3 regions of the Bacillus pacificus genome follow, and region 2 is predicted to be linked to each of the others. Evidence: riboswitches for the same ligand, from Rfam matches in the RefSeq annotation. Region 2 holds a riboswitch; each other region holds the start of a gene.
What was found. A riboswitch is a leader RNA that binds a small molecule or an ion and turns the genes downstream of it on or off. The one in region 2 is predicted to bind S-adenosylmethionine.
Positions count from the first base shown of each region.

Region 1: it holds a riboswitch for S-adenosylmethionine, as region 2 does, so the genes downstream of both, LMD38_RS17115 (MFS transporter) here and LMD38_RS26820 (bifunctional O-acetylhomoserine aminocarboxypropyltransferase/cysteine synthase) in region 2, are expected to answer to the same signal.
Region 3: it holds a riboswitch for S-adenosylmethionine, as region 2 does, so the genes downstream of both, metK (methionine adenosyltransferase) here and LMD38_RS26820 (bifunctional O-acetylhomoserine aminocarboxypropyltransferase/cysteine synthase) in region 2, are expected to answer to the same signal.

Region 1 is NZ_CP086328.1:3,278,036-3,282,441, reverse strand. It holds gene topB (DNA topoisomerase III) at 1-36, shown strand, start outside; gene LMD38_RS17120 (DUF4153 domain-containing protein) at 306-1,553, shown strand; SAM riboswitch class I at 1,687-1,792, shown strand; gene LMD38_RS17115 (MFS transporter) at 1,902-3,119, shown strand; gene LMD38_RS17110 (arsenic resistance protein) at 3,175-4,140, opposite strand.
Region 2 is NZ_CP086328.1:5,211,586-5,215,991, reverse strand. It holds gene LMD38_RS26830 (homoserine dehydrogenase) at 1-221, opposite strand, end outside; gene metA (homoserine O-acetyltransferase MetA) at 363-1,268, opposite strand; gene LMD38_RS26820 (bifunctional O-acetylhomoserine aminocarboxypropyltransferase/cysteine synthase) at 1,252-2,550, opposite strand; SAM riboswitch class I at 2,643-2,748, opposite strand; gene LMD38_RS26815 (YjjG family noncanonical pyrimidine nucleotidase) at 3,020-3,715, opposite strand; gene LMD38_RS26810 (transcriptional regulator YeiL) at 3,822-4,406, shown strand, end outside.
Region 3 is NZ_CP086328.1:589,777-594,182, forward strand. It holds gene pckA (phosphoenolpyruvate carboxykinase (ATP)) at 233-1,819, opposite strand; SAM riboswitch class I at 2,048-2,169, shown strand; gene metK (methionine adenosyltransferase) at 2,339-3,538, shown strand; gene LMD38_RS03075 (GNAT family N-acetyltransferase) at 3,580-4,104, opposite strand; gene LMD38_RS03080 (hypothetical protein) at 4,296-4,406, opposite strand, start outside.

The DNA.
Region 1 (4,406 bases), 1.9 Mb from region 2:
AAAGATAATAAGATTAATTTTGTGTTTGAGAATTAAGTTGTTTCAACAAATAAAAAAATATGATAATTAAAATGTATCCTATAGAATAGACACTTAAAAAAGTCTATACTATAGGATATTTTTTTGAATAAGGAGTGCTATTTATTTTTATTTGAAATAAAATATACAATAAAAAAATCTTTATAATTGATAATTATTTATTGTAAAACAATAAATTTTGTATTAAAATCAATATCGTGATAAATCAGTGAGGTGCTTTTTATAGAAAGGTAACAACACTGTTTTTTATTAGAGGAGGTAAAACTATGAACGATCACAATTTGATTATTGAAAATATGGATAACCCTCATGAGTTGGAGAGAATGTATAGAAAAGACCCGAAAGCTTTTAGAAAGTCATTCTCACAAGCATGGGATGAAAAACCTGATTCTCAGGTTCTAGCTGCTTGGTATGAAAGATTACATTTCAAGGAGACGGCAAATAAAGAAAAAGTATCGCTGTTTCAAAAAGGTTTCTTATTCATGGGCATGCTAGCTATTTTAGCAGGGCTAAGCACGAAAATCATTTTCCACTTTGTTGAGCAGGAAGCAATTGCTCCAATTAACTTGGCTTTTGGTGTAATTCCCTTTATCGCTGCTTATTTTGTTTACAATAATACTCCGAAAAAAAGTATTATTTATTCCCTTGCAGCGTTGTTCCTAATTGCCGGGTTGTATCTCAATATGTTGCCATTAAATTATAAAGACAGCAGTATCCTTGCGTATTTACATCTTCCTATATTGCTATGGGTCTTATTGGGACTTGCGTTTACGGGAAATGAATATTCAAAAGGCAGTACAAGATTAGCGTATATTAAATTTAATTTAGAATATTGCCTTCTCTATGCGAGCATGGCAGTGAGTGGAATGATACTAGCAATATTCACCATGCGATTATTTAGCTTTGTTGACTTGGATATAGGAGAGTTCTATTTTAGTAATGTTGTTTTATTTGGAGCTGCCGCTCTCGCTGTAGTGGCTGCATACTTAGTATCATTGAATCTTAAACTTGCTAAAAATATTACGCCATACATATCTAAAATTTTTAGTCCGCTTGTCTTGATCACATTGTTTATTTATCTTATAACGGTAATTTGGGTCGGGAAAAATCCATTCTTGGATCGTAATTTTCTAATGGCCTTTAACGGAATACTCCTTGGTGTATTGGCTGTTACTATATTTTCTATCGTTGAGAGTGATTCAGACGAGAAAAAGAGCATTTCAGATTATATAAATTTCGCCTTAATTGTTCTGGCACTTATTATTGACACTGTAGCATTGTCAGCCATCGTATTCAGACTTTCTTCTTACGGTATTACACCTAATAGACTTGCTGTTTTAGGAGTAAACATACTGATTTGGGCAAATCTCATTTGGATTATGTTTTCCTATATGCGTTTCTTGCAAAACAAATCAGGACCGACAGCTATCCAAGATGCTGTTACGAAGTATTTGCCAATTTACGGACTTTGGGCAGCTTTCGTTATATTTACGTTTCCTTTAATTTTTAATTAGAAAGGAACTGTTAATGTAACGACAAATTTGTTAAAAGAGGATGATAGATGTCATCCTCTTTTAACTGCATCGAAAAATATATTGAAATCATTTTGATGTAATATATAAAAAATTCAGATAATGGAATAAAAACTTCTTATTAAGAGAGGTGGAGGGACTGGCCCTTCGAAGCCTCAGCAACCTAATGTTATATAAAGGTGCTAAATCCTGTAGGATCTAAAAGTCCTAAAAGATAAGAAGATGGTTATAAGTAAACCTTCTTCTTATTTTGAAGAAGGTTTTTTGTATTTTAAAGGATGGTGACGAAGAGAAGGAGAAGAAGAATATGTGAGTAGAGGGGAGAGTACAGTGAAAAGTGAAGTTAGTAATATACAAGAGAATAGCTCTAGTATATGGAGTAATAAAGTTTTTTCTTATTTTTTCTTAGCAAGTTGTATTTCTTTAATAGGTAATTCTATGGTTACACTTGTTTTACCGTTATGGGTAATGAATTTAACAAACTCGCCATCACTCGTTTCGGGGGTAAATATTGCAATTGCAACGGCGGCAATTTTATTTGCACCTGTAACAGGAACGTTAGCAGATCGAATGTCGAGAAGAAAGCTTATGATAATTGCGGATGTTATGAGATGTATCGTTATGATTTTAATTGCAGTTATAGCATTTTATAATAAAATGCTATACATTCCGTTACTAATTTTACTTATCATACGTTCAATTGGGAGTGCTTTATTTACTTCAGCTTCAAATGCAGCGTTAGTAACATATGTGGAAGAAAAGCATGTTCAACAGGCGATTACGCTGAGGCAAATATCAATACAAATCATATCGGTCGCCATTCCTTTAATGGCTAGCTTTTTAATTAGTATTTTTAATTTTCATGGAGTATTTTTATTAGATGCAATTACATTTGTTGTATCATTTTTAATTTTAATGAGAATCAAAATTCCACGTGAATTAAAAGTAGAGAAGAAGAAGCCTTTTTATGAAGATTTTAAAGAGGGATTTTCTGTTATTAATAGTAACAAATCGTTGAAGACATTACTAATGAGCGCTGCGGTCATTAATTTACTTGGAGCAGCATGTATACTTTCACTGCAAGTAATAGTTGTTAGAGAAATGAATCTTTCTACGCGATGGTATAGTATAGTTTTTGCGGCATCACCGATAGGGATTTTAATAGGAGCATTTATTACGAAAAAGATTCGTACATATAAAACGATTACGACTGCTTTTATATGTACTGCGATTATGGGAATTTTTAATGCGGCAATGGGTACGACGTTAAATCTGATATTATTTTCAGTTTATTATTTCCTGTCAGGAATTGCATTTGGAGTAAGTAATGTATATTTTGGAGTGTTGTATAGAAAGTTAATTCCAAATGAAGTGCAAGGAAGATTTTTCGGTTTCTTAAATTCGTTATTACTAGTATCAACTCCGATAGGAATTGCAATAACTGGATATTCCCTAGAGTCAATTTCCGCGTCTATTATATTTATTATTATTGGGATTATTACGTTTGTAGTTTCGGTTATTTCATTTGTATTGATACATAAGAAATAAGTGTTGTATGAAATTTTTCAAAAATAAAAAACGTCCTATTACGGGACGTTTTTTATTATGCGTATTGTCGTTTTTTCTTAATAAGTAACAACACCTGTGAAACACAAGCAAGTACTGGTAGCTCAATTAACGGTCCAATAACGAGTGCAAGTGCAATAAGAGGCTCATTTGGAAAAGCTGTTACAGCAATAGCAAGTGCAACAGGTGAGTTTCTTGCTAACGTTGTTAAGTTTAGACTTACTGTATCTTTATAAGATAAACGCATAACGCGCCCGATGAATTGTCCTAGTACAAAATTAATGATGAAGAACAATAGAACAGGAATGAGTAATAATAAAACGACATTCATATTTTGTAGTAAATATTTACCTTGTGATGCAAACATTGCTACGATTGCTAAACTTAAAAATACAATTTGGGCAGAGCTGAAAAACGGAATGAGTTTATTCTCGAGCGTTTCAGCTTTTTTCAGTTTATTCATAATGAATTTTGTAGCGTGTGCAAGTAAAAATGGTAAGACGATTACGATAACAATACTTTCTACTAAAACAGAAACCGCTACAGTCTTCATAACACCAGCGAATAAAAATAAATAAATGGGAAGGAGTAGTACTTGTAAAATTAAATTTACAGGTAAAATCGCAGTAGAAAGTGCTACATTTCCTTTCGCTATTTCAGTAAAGATTAAGTACCAGTCTGTACACGGAGTAACCATTAACATAATAAATCCAACCCAAAGTGCGGGATGATCTGAAAGAAATAGTGCACCTAATCCCCAAGCGAGTAAAGGTGTCCATAAAAAGTTAATAGTAAGACTTGTTCCCGCAAATTTTAAATTGTGAAATCCGTTTTTTATTTCTTTTAATGGGATGCTGAGGAATAATCCATATAGCATGAAAAATAAGAAGGGAACAATAAATTTGTCTGAATACATATGTATGAAATTAAATTGTCCGAGTACGATGCCGCATGTAACAGCAAAAAGAATAATAAAAGTTTGAATCTTTTCTATAGTGCTCATGAATAAATCCTTTCTAAAATATGAATTTTCCTCTCTAATTTTATTATACAAGTAATAAAGTCGTATTTGGTATTCAATTGTATTTTAGTAAATATTTTTAATTTGAGATTTATTTTTTTATTAAAAGTTACTTGACTAAAGTAAGTTACTATATTACAATCACTTACATAAGGTAATTAAATAACAAAAAGTTTTTTGTATCTTTACTTAAGGTATCTATTGGAACTTTTTATCCGACTTTAATGGGCAGTAAGACCCCCATCTCA
Region 2 (4,406 bases):
TCAATATTTGGATTATCTAAAATTTCATTTGCATTTTGCGTTAATAGAGTAGAAGGTACCTCTACTTCTCTCTCTTTTTCAATATTTTGTACTAGCACTTTCGTTACTTTTACAGGACAACCTACTTGGTGTATCAGTCGCTCTTGGTGATCTGTAATGATACGAACTACACCGCTACCAACTGTCCCAAGACCTAATAAGCCAACTTGAATTTCTTTCATAATACTGTCCACCCCTCAAAAATTGTGTTTAGATGAAATTATATGAGTAAAAAATCTGAAAAACAATGTTTTTAGAACATTCGGAAAAATATAAGTTAACCACTGCAGAGAAAACGTTGCCACGTGTTACACAATCTTTTTTTATAATACATAAGGGGTTTCTTGATACACGTAATAATTTAGCCAATTAGAGAATAATAGATTTCCATGGCTTCTCCACCTTACAAGCGGCTTCTCATTTGGATTATCATGCTTAAAATAATTTTTCGGCACATCAATATTTAACCCTTTGTCACGATCTCGCTCGTATTCTTGCTTTAACGTATCACAACTATATTCACTATGACCGAGCGCAAACACTTGTCTTCCTTCTTGCCCAATAACAAGATGAACGCCCGCTTCCTCAGAGTTGGCTAATAACGTTAACTCCTTCACTTCTCTAATGTCACTCTCTCGTACTTCCGTATGACGAGAATGCGGGGCAAAAAATAACTCATCAAACCCTTGTAACAATTTCACATGTTGCTCACGAACCTCATGTTCAAATACACCAAACATTTTTTCCTTAAGAGGATACTTTTGAACACCATAATGATGATACAAACCAGCCTGTGCCCCCCAGCAAATATGAAGCGTAGATGTTACATTCGTTTTTGAATACTCCATAATACGTTTAAGCTCTTCCCAATAATCTACCTCTTCAAAAGAAAGGGTTTCAACTGGTGCTCCTGTAATAATGAGTCCATCAAATTTCTCATTCTCAATATCACGGAATGTTTTATAGAAACTCGTTAAATGTTCCTGTGCGACATTACGGGACAGGTGTGATTCCATATGAAGTAAATGTACATCTAATTGCAACGGTGTATTGCCAATTAAACGAAGTAATTGCGCTTCTGTTTCTTGCTTTGTAGGCATTAAGTTTAATATAGCAATTTTCAATGCCCGGATATCTTGTGTTTCTGCTCGCTCTTTTGTCATTACAAAAATATTTTCCTCCTGCAACACTTTGCGAGCTGGCAAATCTTTATCAATTATGATCGGCATGTTGTTTGCCTCCGACTAGCGCTGCTTCTAAATCTGCAATAATATCCGAAACATCTTCTATACCAACTGATAGACGAATTAAATCTGATGTGACGCCAGCTAAGCGCTGATCTTCAGCACTTAATTGTCTATGTGTTGTACTTGCGGGATGTATAACGCAAGTTCGCGCATCAGCCACGTGCGTTACGAGAGTTGCTAGTTTTACATTTGCGATAAATTCTTTTGCTGCTTCTAATCCTCCCTTAATGCCGAATGTTAAAACACCACTAGCACCTTTTTTCAAATACTTTTGTGCTAACGAGTAATTTTCATTACTATTTAATCCCGGATAATTCACCCATTCAATACGTTCATGATCAGCAAGCCACTTAGCAACTGCAAGAGCATTTTCACTATGACGCTCCATTCGTAAATGCAATGTTTCTAAGCCGATATTGCTAACATACGCATTAAATGGGCTCATACAGTTTCCGTAGTCTCTTAATAATTGAACACGTGCCTTCACAATATAAGCTGCTGCACCAAAATTTTGAACGTAACTTACGCCGTGATAACTTGGATCCGGTTCAACTAGTTCAGGATATTTCCCGTTTGTCCAATCGAAGTTCCCTCCGTCAATAACAATGCCACCTAACGAACTTGCATGACCATCAATATATTTCGTCGTAGAATGAACGATAATATTTGCTCCATGTTCAAATGCTTGGCATAAATAAGGAGTTGCTAATGTATTATCCACGATAAAAGGTACTTCCAACTCTTTCGCTGCATCTGAAAGTTCTTTGAAATTTAAAACGTTCATCGCCGGATTTCCTAGCGATTCTGCATAAACGAGTTTCGTCTTATCATTAGCAAGGGCCACAATTTCATCAGCAGTTAAATTCGGATTAAAGAATGTAACATCGATACCAAGCTTACGCAAACTCACTCCAAATAAATTAAACGTCCCGCCATAAACTGTGGAAGAACAAAGCAAGTGGTCTCCGCTACTACAAATGTTTAAAACAGCAAGCATAATAGCAGCCTGCCCAGAAGCCGTTGCAACAGCTCCTACGCCACCCTCTAAATCTGCTAGCTTTTGCTCAAATGCAGCTAAAGTAGGATTTCCAATACGCGTATATATATATCCTTCTGCCTCTAAATTAAATAAGGCTGCTAAATCATCCGAAGTATCGTATTTATACGTTGTACTTTGATAAAGCGGTAAAACACGCGGTTCACCATTCTTTGGCGTATAGCCACCTTGCACGCAAATTGTTCCTTTCCCCCATGATTCTCCCATCTCTTATTCTCCTTTCTTTTATACAAAATAAAAAACTGCCCCTTTCCTGAAAACAAGAAAGGAGCAGTTTGAAAACACGCTCTAAAGGCTCTTTCTTATCTCTCAGGGTTTATTACCTGCAGGATTTGGCACAATTCCGTTATACGGCTGTTGCCAAGGTTTCATCGGGCCTGTCCCTCCACCTTTTCTTGATAAGACTATGCAATTACCGTTGATTTTATAGCAATAATTTCCTAATGTCAATCAGTTTTTCTGAATGTTCTAAATTAACTACAAGGAATTTAATGTACATAACAAAAGAAATATATTCTATATTCATTTGAAAAAGACCTTTTAAAACCTTCACTTAATTTACTATTACAAACGATTCGAGCAGGTGCTATCGGAAATGCATTTCTACTTCCAAAACATAATGAAACTACCAATAAAAAATAGGCAGTAGAGACGAAAGTTCCACTGCCTATTCTCATTACACATGTTGCTTCAATAACGCGTATAACTCTTCAAAATTTTGCACTTCATATGTTGGCACAATCTCGCTATTATTACATTTCTTTTCTGGATTAAACCAACAAGTATCAATTCCCGCTACATATCCACCTTTCATATCAGCGCTTAACGAATCCCCAATAATGAGCCCTTCTTCAGGAACAAAGTTAGGGATCCTTTCAAAAACATAATCAAAATACTCTTTCATCGGCTTTTGATAACCTGTATCTTCAGAAACGAAAATATCTTGAAACAAGGCATGTAACCCTGCATTACGTAATCGTTTATCTTGCGTCTTAGAAATACCGTTTGTCACTATATATAAATCGTACTCACTTTGAATTTGATTTATAAATTGTAAAGCACCTTCCATGAGCTGATTTCCTTCTTCTAAGTAACTGCGATAATTATTTTCGAATAATATCCCATCTACTTCTTCCCCGTATTCTTTAAACAAAATTGAAAATCGTGTATTTACAACTTCATCACGACTTATTTCACCTTCTTCAAAAGCAGTCCAAAGACTTTTATTAATTTTTTTATATTGCGCTTCAATTTCGCTAGTTAGAAACATCCCTTTCTCTTCAAAAAGCATACGTAATGCCGATTTTTCTGCCTTTTGAAAGTCTAACAATGTATCATCTACATCGAATAATAATGTTTTATATTTTTTCATAAGCCCTTCACACTCTCTTTTCTACAAAAACAAATTTACGTAAATCGTATCATTCTTTCTTGTAAAAATAATAGGAGATATCTCATACTAAACATGAGGTGAAAACATGAAAGTCAGCAGAAATAGCGAAGAAATCTCTCATTACATACAAACTTACAATTTCCATACTCTTTTTTCTTTTGATATCTTACCGTATGCTGAACTACATTCCTTTCAGAAAAGAGAAAAGATATGTAATGAAGGGGTCGATGTTCCTTATCTTTATTACTTAATTGCTGGGAAAGCAAAAATATATATGAGTCACAAAAACGGAAAGGTCTCTTTGATTAACTTTATTCAGGCACCTTCGTTCATTGGGGAATTAGGATTAATTGGCGTAGAATCTATTACGAAAACGGTGGAAGTAATTGAAGATTGTATATGCTTAGCGCTTCCTCTTAAGGATTGTCAGCATCTTTTGTTACAAGATGCTACCTTTCTACAGAAACTATGCAAATTTATCGGTGAGAAAACCATTACCCGAACAGAAAGTTATGCTAAAAATAATAGTTATCCGTTCGAAAATCGATTAGCGGCGTTTATTCTATTAACAGAACAAAATAACAGTTATATAGAAAAACATACCGAGGTTTCGGAATACTTAAATGTTAGCTACCGTCACCTTTTATATGTATTAAACCAATTTTGCCAA
Region 3 (4,406 bases), 630 kb from region 2:
TGATTATAAAATGAATTTTCTGTAATTTTATAGGTGACGGTAAGTGATTTATGAGCTAAGTCACTATATAAGATATAGAAAGAAGCTTACGTAAAAAACGTAAGCTTCTTTTTTATGTAAGTGTGTGTAACCGTTAAGCCGCATTGGGTTTTGTCGGTGAGTACGCGAAACTTTACGGTTACACGACACTTATTCATATGAGTAAAGGGTGATTCCAACAGAAAGTTTGTACTTAAGCGATTGGGCCGCCTAAGTTAATAATGTCTTCAGATACGCTGTCGAACTTTTTGAAGTTAGCTTTGAATTCATTTGCAAGTTCGATTGCTTTTGCTTTGTAAGCAGCTTTATCAGCCCAAGTTTGTTCAGGCATTAACACTTCGTCAGGTACACCTGGTACGTGAAGTGGAACTTCAAGACCGAAGATGTCATGTTTAGCTGTTTCAGTTTTCGCAAGTTCACCGTTTAATGCTGCTTGAATCATTGCACGAGTGTAACCTAAGTTCATACGTTTACCAACGCCGTATTCGCCACCAGTCCAGCCAGTGTTTACTAAGAATACTTTCGCATCGTGTTTCTCGATTTTTTCACCAAGCATTTCAGCATAGCGAGATGCATCAAGTGGTAAGAATGGTGAACCGAAGCAAGTTGAGAATGTTGCTTGCGGAGATGTAACACCGCGCTCTGTTCCTGCTAGTTTACTAGTGTAACCACTTAAGAAGTGGTACATAGCTTGTTCTTTTGATAACTTACTGATTGGAGGCAATACGCCAGATGCATCAGCAGTTAAGAAGATAATTGTATTTGGGTGTCCTGCAACACTTGGCAGTACGATATTGTCGATCGCATGCATAGGGTATGCAGCACGAGTATTTTCTGTTAAAGTAGTATCGTTATAGTCTGCGATACGCGTTTGGTCATTAATGATAACGTTTTCTAAAACAGATCCAAATGTGATTGCATCGAAAATTTGTGGTTCTTTCTCGTGAGAAAGGTTTACACATTTCGCGTAGCAACCGCCTTCAATATTGAATACACCGTTATCAGACCAACCGTGCTCATCATCACCGATTAATTTACGGTTTGGATCAGCAGATAATGTTGTTTTACCTGTTCCAGATAAACCGAAGAATAGTGCTACATCGCCTTCTTCACCTACGTTTGCAGAGCAATGCATAGAAAGAATATCTTGTTCAGGTAATAAGAAGTTCATAATAGAGAAGATTGATTTTTTCATTTCTCCAGCGTATTCTGTACCACCAATTAGTACGATACGTTTTTCGAATGAAACCATAATAAATGCTTCAGAGTTTGTGCCGTCAACAGCTGGATCAGCCTTGAAATTCGGTGCAGAAACAATTGTGAACTCTGATTCATGAGTTGTTAATTCTTCTTCAGTTGGACGAATGAATAATTGATGTACAAATAGATTGTGCCATGCATATTCATTAATAACTTGAATTGGTAGGCGGTAATTGCGGTCAGCGCCTGCAAATCCTTTGAAGACGAATAACTCTTCTTTCTCTTTTAAGTATTCTAAAACTTTCGTATATAATTTATTAAAATGTTCTTCAGAAATCGGTTGGTTCACTGCTCCCCAAGCAATTTTGTCAGCAACCGATGCTTCTTTCACAATAAATTTATCTTTAGGAGAACGTCCTGTATATTTTCCAGTTGAAGCAGAAACGGCACCAGTCGAAGTTAATTTCCCTTCATTTCGCATTAATACTTTTTCCACTAATTGCGGAACACTTAGTTGAATCTGTGCATTGCTTCCGTTCAATAATTCGTGTAAACCAATTTGGACATTCACAGTACTCATATTTATATACCATCCTTTTCATTTAATGAAATATTTCTCGTAATCCCCAACAAGAGTATAACACAATTATATAAATAATGTATACTATTTATTTCTTTTTGTTTGTGTGAATGCATTATTTCCTTATTAATATTTCATTTCAGGCGCACTGAGAAAAACTTTCAGGAAAATGTGAATATTAATTGACAAATGAATATCATTTCTTTAGTATAGGTTGGGACGGATACTCTCTTATCCCGAGCTGGCGGAGGGACAGGCCCGATGAAGCCCAGCAACCTCACTTGTATTGGTAAACACAAGTGAATAGGTGCTAAAACCTGTGCGAGGCTACAGGTCTCGAACGATAAGAGCGAAGGGCAAAAAGCAGTATGCAAGTAGCAAATTAAACCTTTCCTCTCTATTATGTAGGAAAGGTTTTTCTGTATGCTTGTGTGGGAGAATAAATGTATGTCGCAATCTGTGGCAAATTAAGGATGAGTTCCGTACAATATATACAATTACTGTAGGGAGGTTTACCACATGACAAAAAAACGTCATCTGTTCACATCTGAGTCTGTAACTGAAGGACATCCAGATAAAATTTGTGACCAAATTTCTGATTCAATTTTAGATGCGATCTTATCAAAAGACGCAAATGCACGTGTAGCTTGTGAAACAACTGTAACAACTGGTTTAGTATTGGTAGCGGGGGAAATTACGACTTCTACTTACGTAGATATTCCAAAAATCGTTCGTGAAACAATTCAAGGCATTGGTTACACACGCGCAAAATACGGATTCGATGCAGAAACTTGTGCAGTTTTAACATCTATCGATGAGCAATCTGCTGACATCGCTATGGGTGTTGACCAAGCGCTAGAAGCACGCGAAGGTCAAATGACTGACGCTGAGATTGAGGCAATTGGTGCAGGAGACCAAGGTTTAATGTTTGGTTTCGCATGTAATGAAACACAAGAGTTAATGCCACTTCCAATCTCGCTTGCTCACAAATTAGCTCGCCGTTTAACTGAAGTACGTAAAGATGATACATTATCATACCTACGTCCGGATGGAAAAACGCAAGTTACAGTTGAGTATGATGAAAATGGTAAACCAGTACGTGTTGATACTATCGTAATTTCTACACAACATCACCCAGATGTTACATGGGAAGAAATCGATCGCGACTTAAAAGAGCACGTAATTAAAGCTGTAGTACCAGCAGAATTAATCGATGGAGAAACAAAATTCTTCATTAACCCAACTGGCCGCTTCGTAATTGGTGGACCACAAGGTGATGCTGGTTTAACAGGACGTAAAATCATCGTTGATACTTACGGTGGATACGCTCGCCACGGTGGCGGTGCATTCTCTGGTAAAGATGCAACAAAAGTTGACCGTTCTGCAGCATATGCAGCTCGTTATGTTGCGAAAAACATCGTAGCAGCTGGTCTTGCTGAAAAAGCAGAAGTACAACTTGCATACGCAATCGGTGTAGCACAACCAGTATCAATTTCAGTTGATACATTCGGCACTGGTAAAGTATCTGAAGACGTATTAGTAGAACTAGTTCGTAACAACTTCGATCTTCGCCCAGCTGGTATTATTAAAATGCTAGACTTACGTCGCCCAATTTACAAACAAACAGCAGCTTACGGCCACTTCGGACGTACTGATGTAGATTTATCATGGGAACGTACAGACAAAGCTGCAGCTTTAAAAGAGCAAGCTGGTCTATAATATATGAAAAAAAGCTTTGCGCGGTGAGTGCAAAGCTTTTTTTATTTATAATTACGTTGGAATAAAGCGAAGAGTTCAATGTCATGCCAAGTGCCGTTGCGGAATATAGCTTCTTTACAAGTTCCTTCATGTTGAAAACCGAGTGATTTATATAATTTAATTGCTCTATCGTTAAAAGAAAATACTCGTAAAGAAAGGCGATGTAAATTTAATTCTAAAAATGCATAATTCAATAATAAGGTGAAAGCTTCCTTCCCATAACCTTGCCCCCAGTAATCCTTTTTACCAATATCAATAATGCATTCAGCGTTTCGATTATACGAATCAATATGAATTAAAGAAGTAATGCCAATTGGAAGGTTCGTAGCTTTTTCTTCAATGATATAGCTCTTAGCGTTTGGAGAATGAATAAATTGCTGGCAAAGTTTTTCTGTATCTTGAAAGGAATATTTATCAAGGTTAAGTGTAGTTGAACTCATAACGTCTATATCATTATGCCATTTATAATACGTTAGAATATCATCTTCGGAAAACTTTCGTAACTGGATACGGTTTGATTCAAACAATATAAGCCCACCTTTTGTATTTACTAGTTTTTGTTCATTATTTCAATACACGAGCTACAATAAATGTGTCCTTCTAGTTCAATATATTTTCTTATATTAGTCATACCACTTGGCGGAAATGGCATATGAATCCACGCTTTTTCATACGTTTTTATTTCTTTCCCGCATGATTTACAAAGGATTATATATAATCAGCCTTTCATTTGACGTGCTTTGCCCGCGCAAAAAGCACTGCTTAGTAAAAATAGTGTTGCAAATATAATGCTCACCAATGTCGCGTATGGGATTGCTCCTTTTAAGGA